One region of the Pulveribacter sp. genome, then DNA from elsewhere that is predicted to be linked to it. Evidence: riboswitches for the same ligand, from Rfam matches in the RefSeq annotation. Region 1 holds a riboswitch; the other holds the start of a gene.

Region 1 (10,737 bases):
ACTCTTTGGGATCGCGTCTGGCGGGCCTGATCCTCTGTGTGCTCGGGGGTACAGCCCTTTGGATGGATGTGGTTCACAACCAGCCTGCACCCTGGTGTGTGACCTGATCGCGTAGCACCACTTCAGATGAAACCGAAATAGACATTTGCGGCGCGGCATGTAAGACCGCCTTTAAATGGTGATAATTCGTCACTGTCGGTGAAACAGGCACGGCGCACGCCCTGCCGCCTTGTCCGTGACTGAATCCGTCCTGATCGATATTGAAAAGCTCCGCGTGGGCATGTTTATCCAGCTCTCCGTGAACTGGATACGGCATCCTTTTGCCACCAACAGTTTTCGGATCACCACGATCGAGCAGATCCAGACCCTGCGTGGAGCAGGTATCCAGTCCGTGCGCTACGTCCCTTCCAAGAGCGTTGTGATGGAAGAAGACGCACGGCCGGATCAGGAATTGCCTGGGCTCGGGGGCAATGATGGGCTGGACAATGCCTTGCCAGTCGCACCGCAGCACGGCAATGCCGAGGTGATCGATCGGCATGCCGTCCCTCTGGACCGATGCTTTGCGCGGTATCACGAGGCCACACTGACCTATGACCGCCTAGCTGGCAGTGTGCTAGCCCAGCCGATGCATGCACGCGAACAGGCCGAAGGGCTCGTTCAATCCTGCGTGCAGGAGTTGCTCGGACAGGAACCCTGCGCCATTCGCTTGCTGACGTGCTGCGCCGACGACAGCATGGCAGCGCATGCCGTCAACGTCATGATTTTGTCGCTGCTGCTGGGACGTGTTCTTGGACAGGATACGCAGGACCTGCAACGTGTCGGCCTGGCTGCACTTCTGCACGACATCGGCAAGGTTGAGCTACCCCCGTATATTGCCCAGCCGGGAGCGCCGCTTGTGGCTTCCGACTTGCGGCGGTATCAGGCTCATGTGGGTGAGTCGGTCGCCATGGGCCAGCGCATGGGCTTGCCGAGCGACGTGCTGATTGCCATCGCGCATCACCACGAATTTGCTGATGGCAGCGGCTATCCTTTGCGGCTGGTGGAAGATGACCTGAGCAATGAGGGCCAAATCCTGGCTCTGGTGAACAGCTACGACCGCCTGTGCAACCCACTGCAGGGGCAACCCGCCCTGACGCCGCATGAGGCGGTTTCGCAGCTGTATGCCCAGCAGCGTGGTCGCTACAACAGTGCCATCCTGGGCGCCTTCATCCGCATGATGGGCGTGTATCCGCCGGGCTCCCTGGTGCAACTGGTGGATGGTCGCTACGCCCTGGTGGTGCGCGTGGATGCATTGCATCCGCTGCGGCCTCGGGTACAGGTCTATGACGAAGAAAAGCCGGAGCTTGAACTGGACCTTGTGTTGCATCCGCAGTTGGGTATTCATCGCAGCCTGAGGCCATCCCAATTGCCGCCGCAGGCGCTGAGGGCGCTGGCTCCGCAGGAGCGCATGTGCTACTACTTCGAGCCTGCGAGGAATACTTCAGACCCAACGAAGGGGCAAGAGTGAGTGGCCTGAAGCTCCCGCCTGGAGCCTGGCAAGCCGTTGTGCAGGAGCTGCAGCAGGCAGTCTGGCTGGTGGATGGCCGTTCGCTGGAGATTCTGTTTGCCAATGTGGCTGCGGTGCAATTGACCGGGCGCAGCGCCGAAGAGATGGTCGGCAGGCCCGTGCTTGAATTGGTCTCCTCGCCTGAGGACGAAATTTTCTGGAGCCGTCCATTACCCGAAATATCAATGGGCATCTGCTCGTGCACCGAGGTATGGAGTGCTCGCCGCAAGCGCTCCGTTGAGGTGGAGCGCCGAGTGCAGGCGGTGTATGCCGCTGCTGAGGGGGATGAGGGATGCGAGCATCCGCTGCTCCTGCTGTCCATGCAAGACCGTAGCGAGCAGGAAAGCTCGCGTCAGGAATACGAAGTGTTGCTGGGCGAATTGCGCGCTACGCTGGATTCGGCTGCGGACGGCCTGCTGGTATGTGACCTGCAAGGCGCCATCAGGGCGTTCAACCAGCGCTTCGCGCAGCTGTGGAGCTTGCCCGCGCCTATGCTTGCACGCCGGGACGACGCGGCGGTGTTTGCCCATATGCGCCAGCAGCTGGCCGACCCGGCGGCTTGCGATGAACAACTCGTCGCCCGTACGGACGGGCCCATGCAAGAGGCCGTCGACATCCTGCGCCTGGGTAATGGAGTCATTCTGGAGCAGCGCTCAGTACCGCAGCTGGCGCACGGGCGGCTCGCCGGGCGTGTCTATTCCTTCCGGGATATTTCCCGGCAAGCCGAGGTGCAGGCCAGCCTGCGTCTGGCCGCGCAGGTTTTCGAATCAAGCCTGGACGCCATCTTCATCGCCGACGAGCACCATCTCATCCTCCGCGTGAATCCGGGTTGCGAACAGCTGCTGGGTGCTCCGCGCTCGCCCCTGCCCGGCAGTGCGGTTACGGCGCTGTTGGACGCAGGCATGGATGAGGAAGCCTTCCTCGCGCAAGTGGCCCAGCGCTGGCGACGGGAAGGTTTCTGGGAGGGCGAGGTGATACTGCGCAAAACCGTCGGCGCCAGCGGCCCCCCGATACACCTGTCCTGGGTCGTGTTGCGTGACGAGGGTGGGACGGTGGTCCAGAGCATAGGCTTCATGCGTGACCTGACGCAGCAGCGCGCGGCGCAAAGGCGCATTGAGGAACTGGCTTTCACCGACGCGCTGACAGGCCTGCCCAACCGTCTGCGGTTGCACGAGCGGGTGCAGGAAGCCATCGATGCGGCGCAAGGTTCGGATGCCCAGTTTGCGCTGCTCTTTCTCGACCTGGACCGCTTCAAGATCGTCAACGATTCGTTGGGCCACCCGTTCGGAGATCGCGTACTCAAGCTGGTGGCCCAGCGGCTGCTGCGTTGCCTGCGGCAATCCGACATGCTGTGCCGGCTGGGTGGAGACGAATTCGTGGTCCACCTGGCCAATTCGGATGCTCAGATGGCTGAGAGTGTGGCACGCCGCGTCCTCGAGGAAATGCTGCAGCCTTTCCAACTCGATGAGATGAGCTTTTCCATCCAGGGGAGCATCGGCATTGCCATGCATCCGCAGGACGGACGCAGTCTGGACGATCTCATCAAGCATGCCGACACGGCGATGTACCGCACCAAGGAGCGCGGGCGAGGCAGCTATGGGTTCTATCAGCCCCAGATGAATTCCAACCTGCTGGCGCGCATGAAGATGGAGCACGCCATGCGCCAGGCCCTGGGGCAAGGCCACATGGCCGTGCACTACCAGCCGCAAGTCGACATGGCCAGCGGGCGCATCGTGGGTGCCGAGGCACTGCTGCGCTGGAACGACCCGCAACTGGGCGTGGTGTCGCCCGCCGCATTCATACCGCTGGCCGAGGAGTCCGGTTATATCGTCACCCTGGGCGCCTGGGTGATGGAGCAGGCTGCCCGCGAGGCCGCGTATTGGCAGGACAGTGAAACGCCGCTGGTGATCTCGGTCAACGTGTCAGCACTTGAGTTTCGCCAGCCGGGCTTCCTGCATCGCGTTGCCAGGCTGATCGAGCATCATGGCCTGCGGCCCCGCCAGCTGGAGCTGGAATTGACGGAAAGCGTGCTGCTGCAGGATGCGCAGGACAAGGAGGAGATGCTGGCCGCATTGGCCCGTATGGGCATCAGCCTGTCTATCGATGACTTCGGTACGGGCTACTCCAGCCTTGCCTACCTGAAGAACCTGCCCATACACCGATTGAAGGTGGACAAGTCCTTCGTCGATGGCCTTCCGGGCGAGGACGGCGAGCGTGCGATCGTCCAGGCCATCATCAAGATGGGTCAGGCGCTGGGCCTGGAAGTGGTAGCGGAAGGTGTCGAGGACAAGGTGCAGCGCGAGGCACTGAGCGCCATGGGCTGCATGTTCTATCAGGGGTACCTGTGCTCACCCGCCTTGCCAAAGCAGCAGTTGCGTGACCTGATGCTGCAGGACCGTTTGCACTAAGGCCGGGTAGCTAAGAAAAAGGTGTCTGCGAATGCCACCGGACCGGCATCCTGAACCGGGGGTTCAGGGGGGCGAGGGCAGCCAGGCATTGGGTTCATCTGACGCGAGATGATCACGCTTGCCAGGCAATGTACCAAGCCCGTGCTCAGTGAGCATTGGTTCAAGGAAATATAAAGCCCGGCAGCACCGCAGACGCTTTCATTGTACCGGCCACGTGGCGGGCCGGGCCGGTTGCTCGCAAATCCTTACGACACTCGCCCGTCGTCACCCAGAGCTTCGTCCAGGCGCAGCAGCAGCTGGGACAGGCGCTCCTCGCCTGCAGATTCCTGCGGTGCGCTGGCGAGTACCTCGGCGGGCTGAGCGTGCGCTGCCTGGGCGGCAGCGGCCTCGCGGTCGGCGACCTCGAAGGCGAGATTCAGCGCAGCCAGCACGGCGATGCGGTCACGGGCACGCACCTTGCCAGTGTCGCGGATCTGGGTCATGGCCGTATCCACGCGCTCCACGGCGTCCAGCAGGCGCGCCTCCTGGCCTTCGGGGCAGGCCAGCAGGTAGCTTTGCTGCAGGATCTGGACCTCGATCTGCTTCATGGGGTGTCGTCCTTGGGTTGCGAATTCGAAGGCAGGCGGTCCAGCAGCGACTCGACCCGTGAGCGGGCGGCCTGCAGGCGGGACTTGAGCGAGTCGCGCTCCTGCGTGAGCGCCATGACCTGCTGGGCCAGCAGCGCGTTGGTGCGCCTGAGCTGCTCGTGCTGCTGCAGGAGCCGTTCCACGCGCTCGGCGACCTGGTCGATGGTGGAGGGGACGGAGGGCGAAGGCGCTGACATAGGCCTGGGATTGTAGGGACCAGGCTGCGTCCCGGCATAAAATCGTGCCGTTGGTGCTCGCTGCGTGGTTCACATGCGGCAGTTCAACGGGAAGCAGGGAGGAGCCTCCGCCATGGAGTGCATCCGAGCCTGCGCTGCCCCCGCAACGGTCAGCGAACCAGCCGCCTTGGCGGCTGCCCTTTCACACACGAAGCCACTGGATGCCTTGAACAAGCGTCTGGGAAGGCGTTGGAAGGTGTTTCGCCAGCCCGGATACCGGCCAACACGGAGGTTGCACACCCTTTGGGGTGCGCAGCTGTTTCACCCAACGCCGGCGGGGATGCTGGCACGGGTTGTTTGCTGATTCTTGTCTTCCATGTCGATTTCCCTGTTCCGTGAAAGCGCGGCTGCATCGGGCTGCGTGCGCCTGCGTGCCAGTGCGCTCACCCTGGCCGTTCTCGCCGTCTGCTCCGCTCAGGCCCAGGACGGCGCCATCGTGGTGGCGCAAAACCTGCGCTCTCCCTCGCTGGACGATGTGGTGGTGACCGCCACCCGCACCGCCCAGCCGCTGACCGACATCGTGGCCGACGTCTCCATCGTGGATAGCGAAACCATCGCCCAGGCCGGCGCCACCGGCCTGGTGGACGTACTGGCGCGGCTGCCGGGCGTGGAGATCACGCGCAACGGCGGCGTGGGCAACTCGTCCAATGTGTTTCTGCGCGGCGCCGAGGGGCGCTTCACCGCCGTGTACATCGACGGCGTGCGCGTGGATTCGCAATCCACCGGTGGAGCCGTGTGGGAGCAGATCCCGCTGTCGCAGATCGACCGCATCGAGGTGCTGCGCGGCCCGGCTGCCGCCGTCTACGGCTCGGACGCCATGGGTGGCGTGATCCAGCTGTTCACCAAGAAGGGCGAGGGCCCGGCGGCGCCCTACGTGGGTGTGGGCCTGGGCTCGCACCAGCTGCGCCGGATCGAGGCCGGGGTCAGCGGCGCTGCGGGCGAGGGCGGCGCCTTCGACTATGCGCTGGGCATCAGCCACGAGCGCAGCGACGGCTATGACATCCGCGACAGCGCGGGCCATAACCCGGACCGTGATGGCTACCGCACCACGGCGGGCAACGCGCGCCTGGGCCTGAAGATCAACGCCGCGCACCGGATCGACGCCACGCTGCTGGCCAACGAGATGAAGTCCGGCTACGACGGCTCCAAGTACACCCCGGCCGACCCCGAGGACGACCAGAACGACAACCGCATGCACGCCGCCGGCCTCACCTGGTCGGCGCAGTGGTCGCAGGCCTTCAGCTCGCGCGTCTCGCTCACCGACTCGGTCAGCCGCTACGAGACTACGCCGTCGCACTACCTGACGCGCACGCACCTGCGCGGCTACCTGTGGCACAACGAGTACCGCCTGGGCGCGCACCTGTTCACCGCCGCGCTGGAGCGGCGCGAAGATCAGTTGACCAACGACCCCATTGACCGCGACCGCTCCCAGGACGCGCTGGCGCTGGGCTATGGCTTTCACGCGGGCAACCACACGCTGCAGCTGAACCTGCGCCATGACTCCGACAGCGAGTTCGGCAGCAAGAACACCGGCAGCGTGGCCTACGGCTATGCCATCACGCCCACGCTGCGCGCCACGGCCTCGGCCGGCACGGCCTTCCGGGCGCCCACGCTGTACCAGCGCTTCAGCCAGTATGGCGACGCCAGCCTGAAGCCGGAGACCGGCCGCAACATCGAGGTCGGCCTGCGCTACGCCAGCGGCGCCAGCCATGCGGGCGTGGTGGCCTATCGCAACCGGGTGAGCAACCTGATCATCTTCGACGGCACCGCCACCGCCTGTGGCCAGGACTTCGGCTGCTACAACAGCGTGGGCCGGGCCGAATACAAGGGTGTCACCCTCTCCGCCGGCCACCGCGTCGGCGGCGTGACGCTGCACGGCTCCATCGACCTGCAAAGCCCCAAGGACCTGGCGACGGGCAGGCAGCTGCAGCGCCGCGCCAAGCGCTACGCCACCTTCGGCGCCGACACGCAACTGGCCGGCTGGACGCTGGGCGCCGAGGTGCAGGCCTCCGGCCGCCGCTTCGATAACGCGGCCAACACCCAGGTGCTGGGCGGCTACACCCTCGTCAACCTGTACGCCAGCACCCGCGTGGCGCGCGACTTCACGCTGCTGGCCCGCGTGGACAACCTGGGAGACAAGGACTACCAGCTGGCGCGCACCTATGTCACACCCGGGCGCAGCCTGTACGTGGGCTTGAAGTGGGCCCCGCATTGAGACAGAAGGCCATGGCCCGCTGCCCCGCGTTGATCATCGCCGCGCCCGCTTCGGGCCAGGGCAAGACCACGGTGGCCGCCGCGCTGGCTCGCCTGCATGCGCGCCAGGGGCGGCGCGTGCGCGTCTTCAAGTGCGGACCGGACCATCTGGACCCGCACTGGCACGAACTGGCCAGCGGCGCGCTCGTGCACCCGCTGGACCTGTGGATGACGGGCGAGGACGACTGCCGCCGGCGCCTGCATGCCGCCGCGCAGCAGGCCGATCTGCTGATCATCGAAGGAGTGATGGGCCTGTTCGACGGCGAGCACAGCGTGGCGGAGCTGGCGCGGCGCTGTGGCATCCCGGTGCTGGCGGTGATCGACGCCAGCGCCATGGGCGGCACGTTCGGCGCGCTGGTGCACGGCCTGCGCAGCTACTGGCCTGATCTGCCCTGGGCCGGCGCCCTGGCCAACCGCGTGGCGGGTGAAGGCCATGCGCGCATGCTGCAGGAGGGCTTGAGCGACGCGACCGATTGGCTGGGAGCGCTGCCGGGCATCGGCAGTGGTGGCTCGGGCAGGGGTAAGCCTGGTGGGCTCCTGCCCGAGCGGCACCTGGGCCTGGTGGCGGCCCAGGAGCTACCCGACGCCCTGGCCCGGCTGGACGCGGCGGCCGACGCACTGGCCGCCACCCCGCTGGGCCGCATCGGCCCGCACGAGCTGCAGCGCTGGGCCGTGGACTTCGCCGCCGTGCCCGAAGCCGAGACCCCGGCGCCCACGCTGGCCGGGCGCACCGTGGCGGTGGCGCGCGACGAGGCCTTCTGTCTGGTTTATGCCGCCAACCTGGACACGCTGCGCGCCCTGGGTGCGCAGGTGGCGCTGTTCTCGCCGCTGCGCGGCGAACCGCTGCCCGACTGCGACGCGCTGTGGCTGCCCGGCGGCTATCCCGAACTGCACGCCTCCGCCCTGGCCGAGCGGCATGCGCTGCGCGCGCAGCTGCAGGCGCATGTGGACGCGGGCCGGCCAGTGTGGGCCGAAGGCGGGGGCCTGCTGGCGCTGCTGCAGTCCATCGCCATGCCGGACGGCAGCGAGCTGCCGCTGTGGGGCCTGCTGCCGGGCCGCGCCGCCTTGCAGCAACGCCTGGCGGCCATAGGCCCGCGCGAGCTGCGCCTGGACGGCTGCGAGCCGCTGCGCGGCCACAGTTTTCATTACGCCGTCGTGCAGGACGGCGCCATGCCGGTGCTCGCCCAGGCCACACGGCCCGGGGCCGGCACGGCGGCGCTGCAGGGGGCCGAGGCTGTGTACCGCTGCGGCAGCATCCGCGCCAGCTTCTTCCAGGCATGGTTCGCCTCCAGCCACCAGGCTGTGGCGCGGCTGCTGGGCGACGGACCGCAGGCCTAGACGAAAGGACGGACAAGAGCATGGACATCGCGCGCAGCGAACTCATCCTGGGCGGCCAAAAGAGCGGCAAGTCGCGCCGCGCCGAGCAGCTGGCCCGCGCCTGGCTTGGGCGCTCGCCCGGGCACGCCGCGCTGCTGATCGCCACCGCCCAGGCCCACGACGAGGAGATGCGCGCGCGCATCGTGCGCCACCAGCGCGAGCGCGCCGAACGCGTGCCCGGCCTGGCGCTGCTGGAGGAGCCACGCGACCTGGCCGCCGCCCTGGCGCAACGCGGAGCGCCCGGCACCCTAGTGGTGGTGGACTGCCTGACCCTGTGGCTGACCCACTGGCTGATGCCGGTGGCGCCGCAGGAATATGAGCCAAATCGGCCTCCAGCCCTTGCCTGGCAAGCGCAGGCAGCTCACTTTTTTGAAGCGCTGGCGCAATGCCCCGGCCCGGTGGTGCTGGTGGGCAACGAGATCGGCCTGGGCGTGATCCCGCTGGGGCGGGAGGTGCGCGCCTTCGTCGACGCGCTGGGCGTGGTGAATCAGCAGGCGGCCGCCGCCTGCCGGCGCGTGACGCTGATGGCGGCCGGCCTCCCGCTCACCCTGAAAGACGAGGCACTCCTATGACACGGCCCTGGCTGCGCTGGACGCGCCTGATCTGCACCGTCCTGGCGCTGGCGGGCGCCGCCTCGGCCGCTTCGGCCGCCATCGCCATCCAGGACGACCGAGGCCGCACGCTGCAGTTCGACGCGCCGCCGCAGCGCGTCGTCAGCCTCTTGCCCTCGCTGACCGAAAGCCTGTGCGAGATGCAGCAGTGCCACCGCCTGGTGGGGGTGGACCGCTACTCCAACTGGCCCCAGGCCGTGCGCGCCCTGCCGCAGGTGGGCGGCGGGCTGGACCCCAGCGTCGAGGCCGTCGTCGCCCTCCAGCCCGACGTGGTGCTGCTGTCGGTGAGCAGCCGGGTCAGCGACCGGCTCGAAGCCTTGGGGCTGAAGGTCGTCGCGCTAGAGCCCAAGAACCATGCCGACGTGCGCCGCGTGCTGGGCGTGCTGGGCGCGCTGTTCGCCGTGCCGCGCGAGCAGGGCGCAGACCGGCTGTGGCGCGTGATCGACGCGGCCGTGCAGGCGGCGGCCCAGTCGCTGCCGCCCAAGGCGCACGGCGCGCGGGTGTACTTCGAGGTCAGCCGCGGCCCCTACGTGGCCGGCCAGACCTCGTTCATCGGCGAGACGCTGGCGCGCCTGGGCGTGCGCAACGTGGTGCCGGCGGAGCTGGGGCCGTTCCCGCGCCTGAGCCCCGAATTCGTGCTGCGCGTGCAGCCCGACGTGATCATGGTGTCCAACCGCAGCGCCCAGCCGATGACGACCTATCCCGGCTGGAAGCACCTGGCAGCGGTCCAGGCCGGGCGGCTGTGCGTCTTCGGCCCGGAGCAGGGCGACGTCCTGGTGCGGCCCGGCCCGCGCATGGCCGAGGCCGCCCGCCTGATGGCCGATTGCCTGAACGGGGCCTTCCGATGAGCGCTGTGCTGCCGCCCACCACCGCCGTGCAGGACCAGCGCCGCCACCGCGGCGCCAGCCTGCTGGTGTGGCTGCTGGCGGCCAGCGCGCTGCTGGTGCTGCTGGGCGCCAGCGTGGGCAGCACCGGCTTCGAGAGCGTGCTGCACATGGGCCAGGACGCGCTGGCGCGCCAGATCGTCTGGGACATTCGCCTGCCGCGCACCCTGGGCGCCTGGCTGGCCGGCGCGCTGCTGGGGCTGGCCGGGGCGGTGTCGCAGGGCCTGTTTCGCAATCCGCTGGCCGACCCCTACCTGCTGGGCAGCGCCTCGGGCGCGGCCCTGGGCGGGGCGGTGGCCATGGCGCTGCTGGGCGTGTCGCCTGCCGCCGCCGGCTGGCTGGCGCGCCTGGGGTTGACCAGCGCGGCCTTCGCCGGCGCGGCCGGCGCCGTGCTGCTGACGCTGATGCTGGCGCGCGGCGTGCAGCACACGCTGCGCCTGCTGCTGGCCGGCGTGGTGGTGGGAGTGGTGCTGGGCGCCGCGCGCGACCTGATCCAGGTGGCGCATCCCAACATCCTGGAGGCCATGCAGGTCTTCACCATGGGCAGCTCGGCCTTCGTGGGCTGGCAGGCCTGCATTCTGATGGCCGCGGCCTGGCTGGTGTGCGCGCTGGCGGCCTGGGCGCTGTCGCGCCTGCTGGACGCGCTGATGCTGGGCGAGGCCACGGCCGCCAGCCTCGGCCTGCCGCTGGCGCCCATGCGCGCCGGCCTGATCGCCGCGCTGGCGCTGGCCACCGGCACTGCGGTGGCGCACACCGGGCTGATCGCCTTCGTGGGCCTGGCGGCGCCGCACCTGGT
Region 2 (10,737 bases), on a different contig from region 1:
GGTTGATGAAGGGCAGCGGAGGGAGGAGAAGACGGCATGGCAACCCGAAAAAGCAGCACCGATCGTAGCGGCTTCGCCCTCCACGGCCCGGCAGGCGCGGCGGCGTTCCTTCCTATGATGCACGTCTGTCTTCAGGAGATGCCATGCAATACCACGGAAGCTGCCACTGCGGCCAGATCGCCTTCGACGTGGAAGGAGACGCCATCACCCAGGCCATGGCCTGCAACTGCTCCATATGCTCGCGCAAGGGCTCGCTGCTGTGGTTTGTGCCGCGCGAGCGGCTCGCGCTGCGCACCGACGCCGCCCGGATGGCCACCTACACCTTCCACAAGCACGTGATCCAGCATCACTTTTGCCCCACCTGCGGCATCCACCCCTTCGGCGAGGGCACGGGGCCGGACGGCCGCACCATGGCGGCCGTCAACGTGCGCTGCCTGGACGGAGTGGACCTGGACACGCTGCACATCGAGCACTACGACGGCCGCGCGGCCTGAAGCCGGGAGGCCGCGCCATGCCTGTCCGCATCGTCCGCCTGGGCAGCCCGCGCGCGCCCAACGAGGGAACGCGCATCGGCACCGTGCGCCGTCCGCCGCGCGGCGTACCCCGCGACCAGTTCGCTGCGCAGGACTGGTATTACGCCTGGCTGCCCAACCTGGCACCCAGCGCCGAGGCCGTGAAGCAGGCGCTGGCGGCGCACAGTGACGCCGAATGGGGCGAGTTCGCCCGCCGCTACCGCCGCGAGATGGCAGAGCCTGACCGGCGCCATCTGCTCGACACGCTGGCCCAGCTGTCCAGGCAGGCCAACTTCTCCGTCGGCTGCTACTGCGAAAACGAGGCGCGCTGCCACCGCTCGCTGCTGCGCGAGTTGCTGGCGCAGGCCGGCGCGGACATCCGCGAAGACTGAACAAGAGCCCCATGGCGCCCAGAACCCTGCCCGCTGCTCCACAACCTCTTTTGCCCCTGGGCGATCTGCTGCAGCGCGTGCGCCAGTGCACGCTGTGCGCGCCCGTCCTGCCGCTGGGCCCGCGACCGGTGCTGCAGGCGGGCACGGGCGCACGCATCCTCATCGCCAGCCAGGCGCCCGGGCGCAAGGTGCATGCCTCGGGTGTGCCGTTTGACGACGCCAGCGGCGAGCGCCTGCGCGACTGGCTGCAGCTGCCGCGCGAGGTGTTCTACGACCCGGAGCGCGTGGCCATCGTGCCCATGGGCTTTTGCTACCCGGGCAAGGGCGCCTCGGGGGACGCCCCACCGCGCCCCGAGTGCGCGCCCACCTGGCGCGCGCCGCTGCTGGCGCTGCTGCCGCACATCACGCTGACGGTGGCCGTGGGCCAGTACGCCATCGGCTGGCACCTGCCGGCCAGCCGCGGCCGGCCACTGGCCGAAACGGTGCGCGCCAGCGGCGCGCCCGGCAGCCCGGTGATCGCCCTGCCCCACCCCAGCCCGCGCAACAATGGCTGGCTCAAGCACAACCCGTGGTTCGAGGCCGAATGGCTGCCCGGCGTGCGTCAGCGGGTGGCCGCGGCGCTGGCGCAGGATACAAGCGAAATCGACCTCTAGTACCCGCCAGTCAAGCGCTGGCAGCTATCAAAACAGGAGTTTTACTGCTGCAACACGTCCGCCCCCGCGGGCGGCTTGAAGGTGAAGGTGCCCGCGGGTAGCACGGGGTTGAGCTTCATGCCGCTGAAGCGGATCAGCGAGCGCTGGCCAAAGCTGTCCAGGATGTCCAGCGCCGCCAGGGTCTCGCCATCGAAGCCCACGCGCACGCTTTTCAGCTGGCCATCGCGCGCCTTCGGCGTGGCCAGCACCCACTGCAGACCGTCCTGGTCGGGGGCGGATTCCAGCGTGAAGTCGGCGCGCAGCGCCGCCAGATCGGGTGCAGAGGCCAGCAGCGCGGCGGGCGTAGAGCCCAGCGCCTTGTCCTGCGCACGCTGGGTGACCTGGTTCAGGTCAGCGTCGTAGAGCCATAGCGTCTTGCCGTCGGCGACGATGGTCTGCTCGAACGGCTTTTGGTAGACGAAACGGAAGTGCCCCGGCCGCTGGAAGTCAAAAGTGCCGCTGCTGGTCTTGCTGCGCGCGGGCTGGCCTTCCTTCGGGGGTGCGGTCACCGTCTGCGTGAACTGCGCGCTGCCGCTCTGGGCAGACTTCATGAAGTTTTCGAGGCTGGAAAGGCCGTCAGCCCAGGCCCACTGGGCGCTGGCAGCTATCAAAACAGTAGTGAACAGTTTTTTCATAGGGATTTCTCAAAAGCGCTGATCCGGGCGCTACCGATCCAAACAGACCGCCCGCAGCCAGCGGACACCGCGCAAGGGCCGCCCCGCAGCGCTGGTGTCGTCCCCCTTCCCGGCGTCAGCCGAGAGAAGGGGGAAGCCGCGCAGCGGCTCAGGGGGCTGCCCTTACTCCCGAGCGGGCACCAGCACTTCGCGCTGGCCGTTGGACGTGAGAGCGCTGACCAGGCCGGCGTTCTCCATGTCCTCCAGCAGCCGCGCCGAGCGGTTGTAGCCAATGCGCAGCTTGCGCTGGACGTAGGAGATGCTGGCCTTGCGGTCTTTCAGCACCACCTCCACGGCCTGGTCGTACATGGGGTCCTTCTCGCCCCCGCTGCCGCCTTCGCCGTCGCCCAGCCCGAAGCCGCTGTCGTCACCGTCGACGGTACCGCCTTCCAGCACCCCGTCGATGTAGTCCGGCTCCCCCTGGCTCTTGAGGTAGTTGACGACGCGGTGCACTTCCTCGTCCGACACGAAGGCGCCGTGCACGCGCACCGGCAGGCCGGTGCCGCTGGCCATGTAGAGCATGTCGCCCATGCCCAGCAGGGCCTCGGCGCCCATCTGGTCCAGGATGGTGCGGCTGTCGATCTTGCTGGAGACCTGGAAGGCGATGCGCGTGGGAATGTTGGCCTTGATCAGGCCGGTGATCACGTCCACGCTGGGCCGCTGCGTTGCCAGGATCAGGTGGATGCCGGCGGCACGCGCCTTCTGCGCCAGGCGGGCGATCAGCTCCTCGATCTTCTTGCCCACCACCATCATCAGGTCGGCCAGCTCGTCGATGACGACCACGATGTGCGGCAGGCGCTCCAGCGGCTCGGGCTCCTCGGGCGTGAGGCTGAAGGGGTTGTAGATGAACTCCTCGCGCGCCTTGGCCTCGTCGATCTTGGCGTTGTAGCCCGCCAGATTGCGCACGCCCAGCTTGCTCATCAATTTATAGCGCCGCTCCATCTCGGCCACGCACCAGTTCAGGCCGTGCGCGGCCTGCTTCATGTCGGTGACCACGGGCGCCAGCAGGTGCGGAATGCCCTCGTAGACCGACATTTCCAGCATCTTGGGGTCTATCATGAGCAGGCGCACGTCGCGCGCCTCGGCCTTGTACAGCAGGCTCAGGATCATGGCGTTGATGCCCACCGACTTGCCCGAGCCGGTGGTGCCGGCCACCAGGCAGTGCGGCATCTTGGCCAGGTCGGCCACCACCGGGGCGCCCACGATGTCCTTGCCGAGGCCTACGGTCAGCATGCTGCGCGCATCGTGGTAGACCTGCGAGCCCAGGATCTCCGACAGGCGGATGGTCTGGCGCCGGGCGTTGGGCAGCTCCAGCGCCATGGTGGTCTTGCCAGGAATGGTCTCGACCACGCGGATGGACACCAGCGACAGCGAGCGCGCCAGGTCCTTGGCCAGATTGACGATTTGCGAGCCTTTCACGCCCGTGGCCGGCTCGATCTCGTAGCGCGTGATGACCGGGCCGGGCGCGGCGGCGACCACCGTCACCTCCACGCCGAAGTCGCCCAGCTTCTTCTCGATCAGGCGGCTGGTCATCTCCAGCGTGTCGGCGGACACGCTCTCCTGGCGCGTCTGGGCGGTGTCCAGCAGGTCCACCTGCGGCAGGGCGCTGTCGGAGATCTCGGTGAACAGGGGCTTTTGCCGCTCCTTGACCACCCGGGTGCTGGGCACCGGGTCGGCCAGCTGCGGCTCGATGATGGTGACAGGGGCGTGTACCCGCGCGGCGGAGGCCGCGGGCGCATCGTCCGCATGCGGCTCCTCGCGCACCGCCGGGCCCTGGCGCTCGCGCGCCGCGCGCCGGCCCACGGCCGCGTCGCGCACGCGCTCGCGCCGCGCCCGGCCGGCCTGCACCAGGGCATCGATGCGCGCGCCCAGGCGCTCGGCCAGCTGGCCCCAGGAGAAATGGAACACCAGGCCCGCACCCAGCACCACCAGCACCACGCCGGCCAGGCCCGAGCCAGTGAAGCCCAGCCACTTCACCGCCAGCGGCCCCATCAGGTAGCCCAGCACACCGCCGGCGTGGCCGGGCAGCAAGTCTTCGAAGCGGTACAGGCGCGACCACTCCAGCGCGCAGCTGGCGCCCAGGAGCAGCGCCAGCCCCAGCCAGTACAGGGCGCGGCGCAGCCAGGGGTGGGACGGCGTGGCGCCACCGGCGTGCTGGCCGCCGCGCATCCAGTGCGCCAGCGAGGCCAGCCAGGCGTGGACCGCCGCGGCCACCGCCCACCAGACGGAAAAGCCGAGCGCGAAATAGCTGGCGTCCGCCGCCCAGGCGCCCAGGCGGCCGACCCAGTTGGCCACCGCGCCGTGCTCCGGCGCGCCCGTCGTGGACCAGGCCACGTCCTGCGGCGAAAAGCTGGCCAGCGCCAGCAGCCAGAACACCAGCGCCAGCAGCCCCGCGATCAGGCTGAGCTCGTGGCCGAAGCGGGCCACGCCGCCGCGCCCCGCGCCCTTGGCCTGCGACGTTGCGTTCAGGGTATTGAGGGAATAAGTCATAGAGCGAAAAGCCAAGCGCGGAAGCTTACCCCATGCCTTTGGCGGGGCGATGGCCGCTCCCTACAATGGCCCGGCCGGGCGCCGCAGCGCCCTTCTCCAACCGCTTTGTCGACGACCATCATGTCCAATACGCAACACGCCAAAGTCCTGATCCTGGGCTCGGGCCCCGCCGGCTACACCGCCGCCGTCTATGCGGCGCGTGCCAACCTCAACCCGGTGCTGATCACCGGCATGGCCCAGGGTGGCCAGCTCATGACCACCACCGAGGTGGACAACTGGCCGGCCGACGCCAACGGCGTGCAGGGCCCGGACCTGATGCAGCGCTTCCTGGAGCACGCCGAGCGCTTCAAGACGCAGGTGATCTTCGACCACATCAGCGCCGTGGACCTGTCCAAGCGCCCCTTCACCCTCACCGGCGACAGCGGCACCTACACCTGTGACACCCTGATCATCGCCACCGGCGCCTCGGCCAAGTACCTGGGCCTGCCCTCCGAAGCGGCCTTCATGGGCCGCGGCGTGTCGGCCTGCGCCACCTGCGACGGCTTCTTCTACCGCGAGCAGGACGTGTGCGTGGTCGGCGGGGGCAACACCGCCGTGGAGGAAGCCCTGTACCTGTCCAACATCGCCCGCAAGGTCACCCTGGTGCATCGGCGCGACAAGTTCAAGGCCGAGCCCATTCTCGTGGACAAGCTGATGGAGAAGGTCAAGGAGGGCAAGATCGAGCTCAAGACCCACTTCACGCTGGACGAAGTGCTGGGCGACGACAGCGGCGTGACCGGCATCCGCATCAAGAGCACCCGGGACGAGCACACCGAGGACATCGCCCTGCAGGGCGCCTTCATCGCCATCGGCCACCACCCCAACACCGACATCTTCCAGGGCCAGCTGGACATGGAGAACGGCTACATCACCACCCAGGGCGGCTTGAAGGGCTTCGCCACCCAGACCAGCGTGCCGGGCGTCTTCGCCGCCGGCGACGTGCAGGACCATGTGTACCGCCAGGCCATCACCAGCGCCGGCACGGGCTGCATGGCGGCGCTGGACGCGCAGCGTTTTTTGGAGCAGCAGGACTGAAGCTGCGCGCGAAGCAGGTCCACAGGCCTGTGCCACAATCGCGCCCGCCGCCCGCCAGGCTCTGCCTGACAGGCGGCTTTTCACCAGGTGCTTCGCCCGCTCCACGCGGGCAACGAAGTTCAACGGGAAGCAGGTGCGCGTCGTCTTGTGAACAAGACCCGCAATTCCTGCGCTGCCCCCGCAACGGTCAGCGGAAACCAAGTCTTGCCCGCCAGCATGCCCCGCATGCCGGCTGCCACTGCGCCACATGGCGCGGGAAGGCGCAAGGCCTGGTGCGCCATGCGCACCATCCGTGAGCCCGGATACCGGCCTGCGTGAACATGTAGCGGCGGCTGCGGGCGAGCGGCGGGCCGGACAAGCACGGCCCTTGCACCGGCCTTTTTGCTTGGCCGTTCTCATCTCATTCCAGCTGCCATCAGCAACGTAGCGCGTCCCGCGGGAGAGCAGGCGCGCCACTGGAGGAATGACCATGAGCCTAGGCGGCTTGGTACGCGCGCAGCTGTGCGCTCTCGCACACCACCGCGCGATCGCGCTGACAGGCCCCGGCGTGCTGCTGGTCGCCGCCAATGCGGCAGCGCAAACCGCGGCGCCGCCGGCCGATACAGCGGCGCAGAGGGCGCTGCCGGCGGTCACGGTCAGCAGCGAGGCCGTCGCCCACGACGCCAGCCTGAACCAGTTGCAGCCGCAAGAAACCGGTTCGCGCCTGGGCCTGACGGCGCGCGAAACGCCGGCCAGCGTGAGCGTGATGTCGCGCGAACAGATCCTCTCGCGCAACATCATGCGTACCCAGGACGCCGTGGTCAGCCTGACCGGCATCGCCGAAATGCCGGCGCCTGGCAACGGCTTCAGCAGCCTCAGCGCGCGCGGATTCGTGGGCCACAACTCGGTTGCGCAACTGCTGGACGGCACGCGCCTGACGGTCGCCGCCGGAACCGTCACCTACCCGTTCTCGACTTGGCCGATCGAATCGATCCAGGTCTTGCGCGGGCCGGCTTCGGTGCTGTACGGCGACGGAGCGATCGGCGCGGTTGTCAACTACGTCACCAAGCAGCCGTTGTTCGATCGCAGCGAGCGCGAGGCCTATGTGAGCCTGGGCCAGCACCGGACGATCTCAGGCGGCGTCGGGCTGCGCGGGCCGATCAGCGACGCCCTGGCGTACTCCGCCTATGTCGACGCGGCGCACAGTAGCGGTGTTCGCCGCGACAGCCAATATGACCGCCAGAACGCCTCCCTGGCGCTGACCTTCAGGCCCAACGCGCGCTTTGCCGCCACGATGAGCTTCGACGGCGGGCACAACGATGACACCACCTACTTCGGCACGCCCACGCGCGATGGTGGCGTGCCGCGTGAATGGCGACGCACCAGCTTCAACGTCAGCGACGCGCGCGTGCGCTACAACGACCAGGCCTGGCGCCTGCGCCTGCGCCACGACGTAGCCGATGGCGTGCAACTGCGCAACGAGACTTATCACTTGCGCTCGAACCGGGTCTGGCGCAACGCCGAGGACTACACCTTTGTCCCCGCCAGCGGCCTGGTCGATCGCACCGACTTCCTGCACATCGGCCACGGGGTCAAGCAAACCGGCAACCGCTTCGAAGCCCAGGTGAACGGCGAAGTCGCCGGCATGCGGCACAGGCTGGTGGCCGGTCTGGATGCCTATCGCACCGATTTCGATACCCTCAGCAACTCGCCCTACGGCGGCGCCGACCGGGTCGACCCTGGCCAGGTCGACCCCGGCGTGTTCCTCAGCCCTGTCCCCTACGGGCTGGCCCGCCGCTCCGACCTGACCACGACCGCCTTGTTCGTCGAAAGCCACTGGACGCTGACGCCCCAGTGGACGGTGTTGGGCGGCCTGCGCGCCGACCGCATCCGCCTGCATACTCAAAACATGCGCACCAGCGCTGCACCGGACGACGTGCGCTATTCACCCGTCACCGGCCGGCTCGGCGCCGTATGGAAGGCCAGCGATGCACTCTCGCTGTACGGCCAATTCGCCACCGCGACCGACCCGGTGAGCGGTGCGCTGGCGCTGCCCGGCGGCACCACCAGCTACGACCTGACGCGCGGGCGCCAAGCGGAAGTCGGCGTCAAGGGCGACGTGCCGGCGCTGCGCGGCGAATGGAGCGTGGCGCTGTACCGCATCGACAAGCGCAAGCTGCTCACACGCGACGTGGACAACCCTGCTCTCACGCAACAGATCGGCAGTCAAAGCTCCACCGGCCTTGAGCTTGCTTTCGCCGCTGAGCCCGTGCGCGGCTGGACGGTCGATGCCAACGCCGCACTGGTACGCGCTCGTTACGACCAGTTCGCCGCCGCGTCGGCTGGCCGCGCCGTGATCTACGACGGCAACGTGCCCACCGGCGTGCCGCAGCGCCTGTTCAACGTCTGGAGCACCTGGCAGTTCCTGCCGCAATGGCAACTCGGCGCCGGCCTGCAGTACGTCGGCAAGCGCCCCACCAACCCGGCCAACAGCGGCTACCTGCCCGGCTATACGGTCGCCAACGCCTCGCTCACCTACAGGCCGACACAGGCGAGCAGCATCAGCCTGGGGGTGCGCAACCTCGGCAACCGGATCTATCCTGTGTCAGGCAGCACCAATCGTTGGCTGCTGGGCGAACCACGCACGGCAACCCTGACCGGGCGCATCACGTTCTGAAGCATCACAACGCCAGCATGTACGCGCAGCACACCAACGTAGCGCTCGAAGTGCAGGAAGCGAGCCTGACGCTTGGCGGGCGCCGCGTGCTGCAGCCGCTCAGCCTGCGTGTGGACGCCGGCGAGCGCCTGGCCATCGTCGGCCCTAACGGCGCCGGCAAGAGCAGCCTGCTGCAAATGCTGTCCGCGCGCCTGAAGCCCGACGCAGGGCGCGTGCTGTTGTTCGGTCAGGACATCGCACGGACCCCGCCCCAGCAGCGCGCCACACACATGGCTGTGCTGCACCAGGACGAGCTCCCGAGCCGCCACCTGAGCGTGAGCGACTACGTGGCGCTGGGCCGCATTCCACATGGCTCGGATCGGGCGCGCGACGTGCACGCGGCCATCGTGCGCTTCGGCCTTGCGGCCCTGGCCGGGCGGCGCATGGACCAGCTTTCTGGCGGGCAGCGCCGCCTGGCAGCGCTTGCACGCGCGGTGGCGCAGGCGCCGCGGGTGCTGCTGCTCGATGAGCCGACCAACCACCTCGATCTACGCACTCGCATCGACGTGCTGGACAGCTTGGCAACGCTGGGCATCACGGTGGTGGCCGTCCTGCATGAGCTGAGCCTGGCGGCGCGCTTCGCGCAACGCGTGCTGGTGCTGCACCGGGGCCGCGCGGTGGCGCTGGATACGCCAGACGCCGCATTCAATCCCGACCTGGTCCGCCAGGTGTTTCGCATGAACGTGTGCCGCGCGCCAGCAGCCGGCGGTGCGCCTGCGCTGATTTTTGACGTGCCCGCCGATGGGCGGCCTTTCGACGTGCAGGAGGAGGGACTCCCGTGAACGCTGCTTTTTCAACCGCGCCAGCTCGCGCGCACGCCTGGCAGGTGGCGGCCGCCCTTGGCCTGGCGCTTGGCGGATGGCTGCCCGCGCCGCAGGCCCAGGCCCAGGCCCAGCCATTTCCGCTCACCGTGCAAAGCTGCGGACAGCCACTGCGCTTTGATGCGCCGCCTAAGCGCGCCGTCTTTCACGACAAGAACATGTTGGCGATGGCGCTGGCGCTGCAGTTGCAGCCCCAGATGGTCGGCGTCACGGGCCTGACGGGCTGGTACGGCGTCGGCCCGCAGCTGCAGCGCGCACTGGGTGACGTGCCAGAGCTCGCGCCCCGTGCGGCAAGCCTGGAAACCCTCCTGGCCGCGAGGCCGGACTTTTTCTTTGCAGGCTGGAGCTACGGCATGCACCCCGGTGGGCCCGTCACCCCCGACACCCTGGCGCGCGAGGGCGTCAAGACCCTGGTGCTGAGCGAGAGCTGCATCCGCGTCGACAAGAGCCGTCCGACCGCGTCGATGGCCTTGCTGTACGACGATTTCATCAAGCTGGGCGCGATCTTTGGCAAGCGCGAGCAGGCGCAAGGCCTGGTCAACAGCTGGAAAAAACGCGTGGCGGATCTGCCACCGCCGCCCGCTGGCGAGCCTGTGCGCGTATTCCTGTACGACTCGGGCGAGGGCAGCCCCACCACGGGCGGGCGCCATGCCATGCCTGAAGCGTTGATCACCGCGGCCGGCGGGCGCAACATCATGGACGACTTGGCAACCAGCTGGACCAGGACGTCCTGGGAGATCGTGGCCACGCGCAATCCCGAGTTGATCCTAATGCTGGGCTCACAAGGCGACCCCGATGCCGCGCGCCTGAAGAACTACTTGCGCACGCACCCGGTCATGCGGCGGTTGGAGGCCGTGAAAAGCGAGCGCTTTCTGGTGTTGCGCTACGAAGAGGTCACGCCCAGCCCGGCCAACATCGACGCCATCGAAAAGATCAACGCCGCCATTCGCGCCACGCGCGTGCCTGCCACGCGCGCATCCTCGGCCAACGTGCCCGCTGCCCATGCCCAGTGATCTCCAAAGCCCCGCAGTGCCCCTTCCACCGGCCTGCCCGCGCGCCCATGCGCTGGTGCTGGGCGCGTTGCTGCTCGCACTCGTGCTGCTGATGCTGGCGTCGATCGCCTTTGGCACGGCTGCCGTGCCATTCGATCAAGTGCCGCACTTGCTCTGGCGTGGCTGGGTCGAACGCGAAGCGTCGGATGGCGACATGCTGGCCCACATCCTGTTCGACCTGCGGCTGCCGCGCACGCTGATGGCGGCCAGCGTGGGCGCTGCCTTGGCGGTGACCGGGCTGCTGCTGCAGACCGTCAGCCACAACGGCCTGGCCGATCCCTATTTGTTCGGCCTGTCTTCCGGCGCAGCGGCCGGAGCCGTACTGGTCATCACCA

Evidence for each region. Region 1 has a riboswitch for cobalamin ahead of RT282_RS09075 (TonB-dependent receptor domain-containing protein). Riboswitches for the same ligand answer to the same signal wherever they lie in the genome.
Region 2: another riboswitch for cobalamin. It lies ahead of RT282_RS12435 (TonB-dependent receptor); the one in region 1 lies ahead of RT282_RS09075 (TonB-dependent receptor domain-containing protein).

Annotation. Positions count from the first base shown of each region.
Region 1 covers NZ_DAMATK010000002.1:591,964-602,700, reverse strand. Annotated here, with positions in the region: gene RT282_RS09100 (sulfite exporter TauE/SafE family protein) at 1-107, shown strand, start outside; gene RT282_RS09095 (HD domain-containing phosphohydrolase) at 236-1,507, shown strand; gene RT282_RS09090 (EAL domain-containing protein) at 1,513-3,954, shown strand; gene RT282_RS09085 (cell division protein ZapA) at 4,200-4,541, opposite strand; gene RT282_RS09080 (DUF904 domain-containing protein) at 4,538-4,777, opposite strand; cobalamin riboswitch at 4,812-5,056, shown strand; gene RT282_RS09075 (TonB-dependent receptor domain-containing protein) at 5,133-7,031, shown strand; gene RT282_RS09070 (cobyrinate a,c-diamide synthase) at 7,043-8,407, shown strand; gene RT282_RS09065 (bifunctional adenosylcobinamide kinase/adenosylcobinamide-phosphate guanylyltransferase) at 8,428-9,018, shown strand; gene RT282_RS09060 (helical backbone metal receptor) at 9,015-9,905, shown strand; gene RT282_RS09055 (iron ABC transporter permease) at 9,902-10,737, shown strand, end outside.
Region 2 covers NZ_DAMATK010000003.1:250,941-261,677, forward strand. Annotated here, with positions in the region: gene RT282_RS12400 (replication-associated recombination protein A) at 1-38, opposite strand, end outside; gene RT282_RS12405 (GFA family protein) at 144-494, shown strand; gene RT282_RS12410 (DUF488 domain-containing protein) at 512-904, shown strand; gene RT282_RS12415 (uracil-DNA glycosylase family protein) at 916-1,557, shown strand; gene lolA (outer membrane lipoprotein chaperone LolA) at 1,599-2,231, opposite strand; gene RT282_RS12425 (DNA translocase FtsK 4TM domain-containing protein) at 2,394-4,760, opposite strand; gene trxB (thioredoxin-disulfide reductase) at 4,881-5,834, shown strand; cobalamin riboswitch at 5,903-6,163, shown strand; gene RT282_RS12435 (TonB-dependent receptor) at 6,304-8,490, shown strand; gene RT282_RS12440 (ABC transporter ATP-binding protein) at 8,508-9,311, shown strand; gene RT282_RS12445 (ABC transporter substrate-binding protein) at 9,308-10,363, shown strand; gene RT282_RS12450 (iron ABC transporter permease) at 10,380-10,737, shown strand, end outside.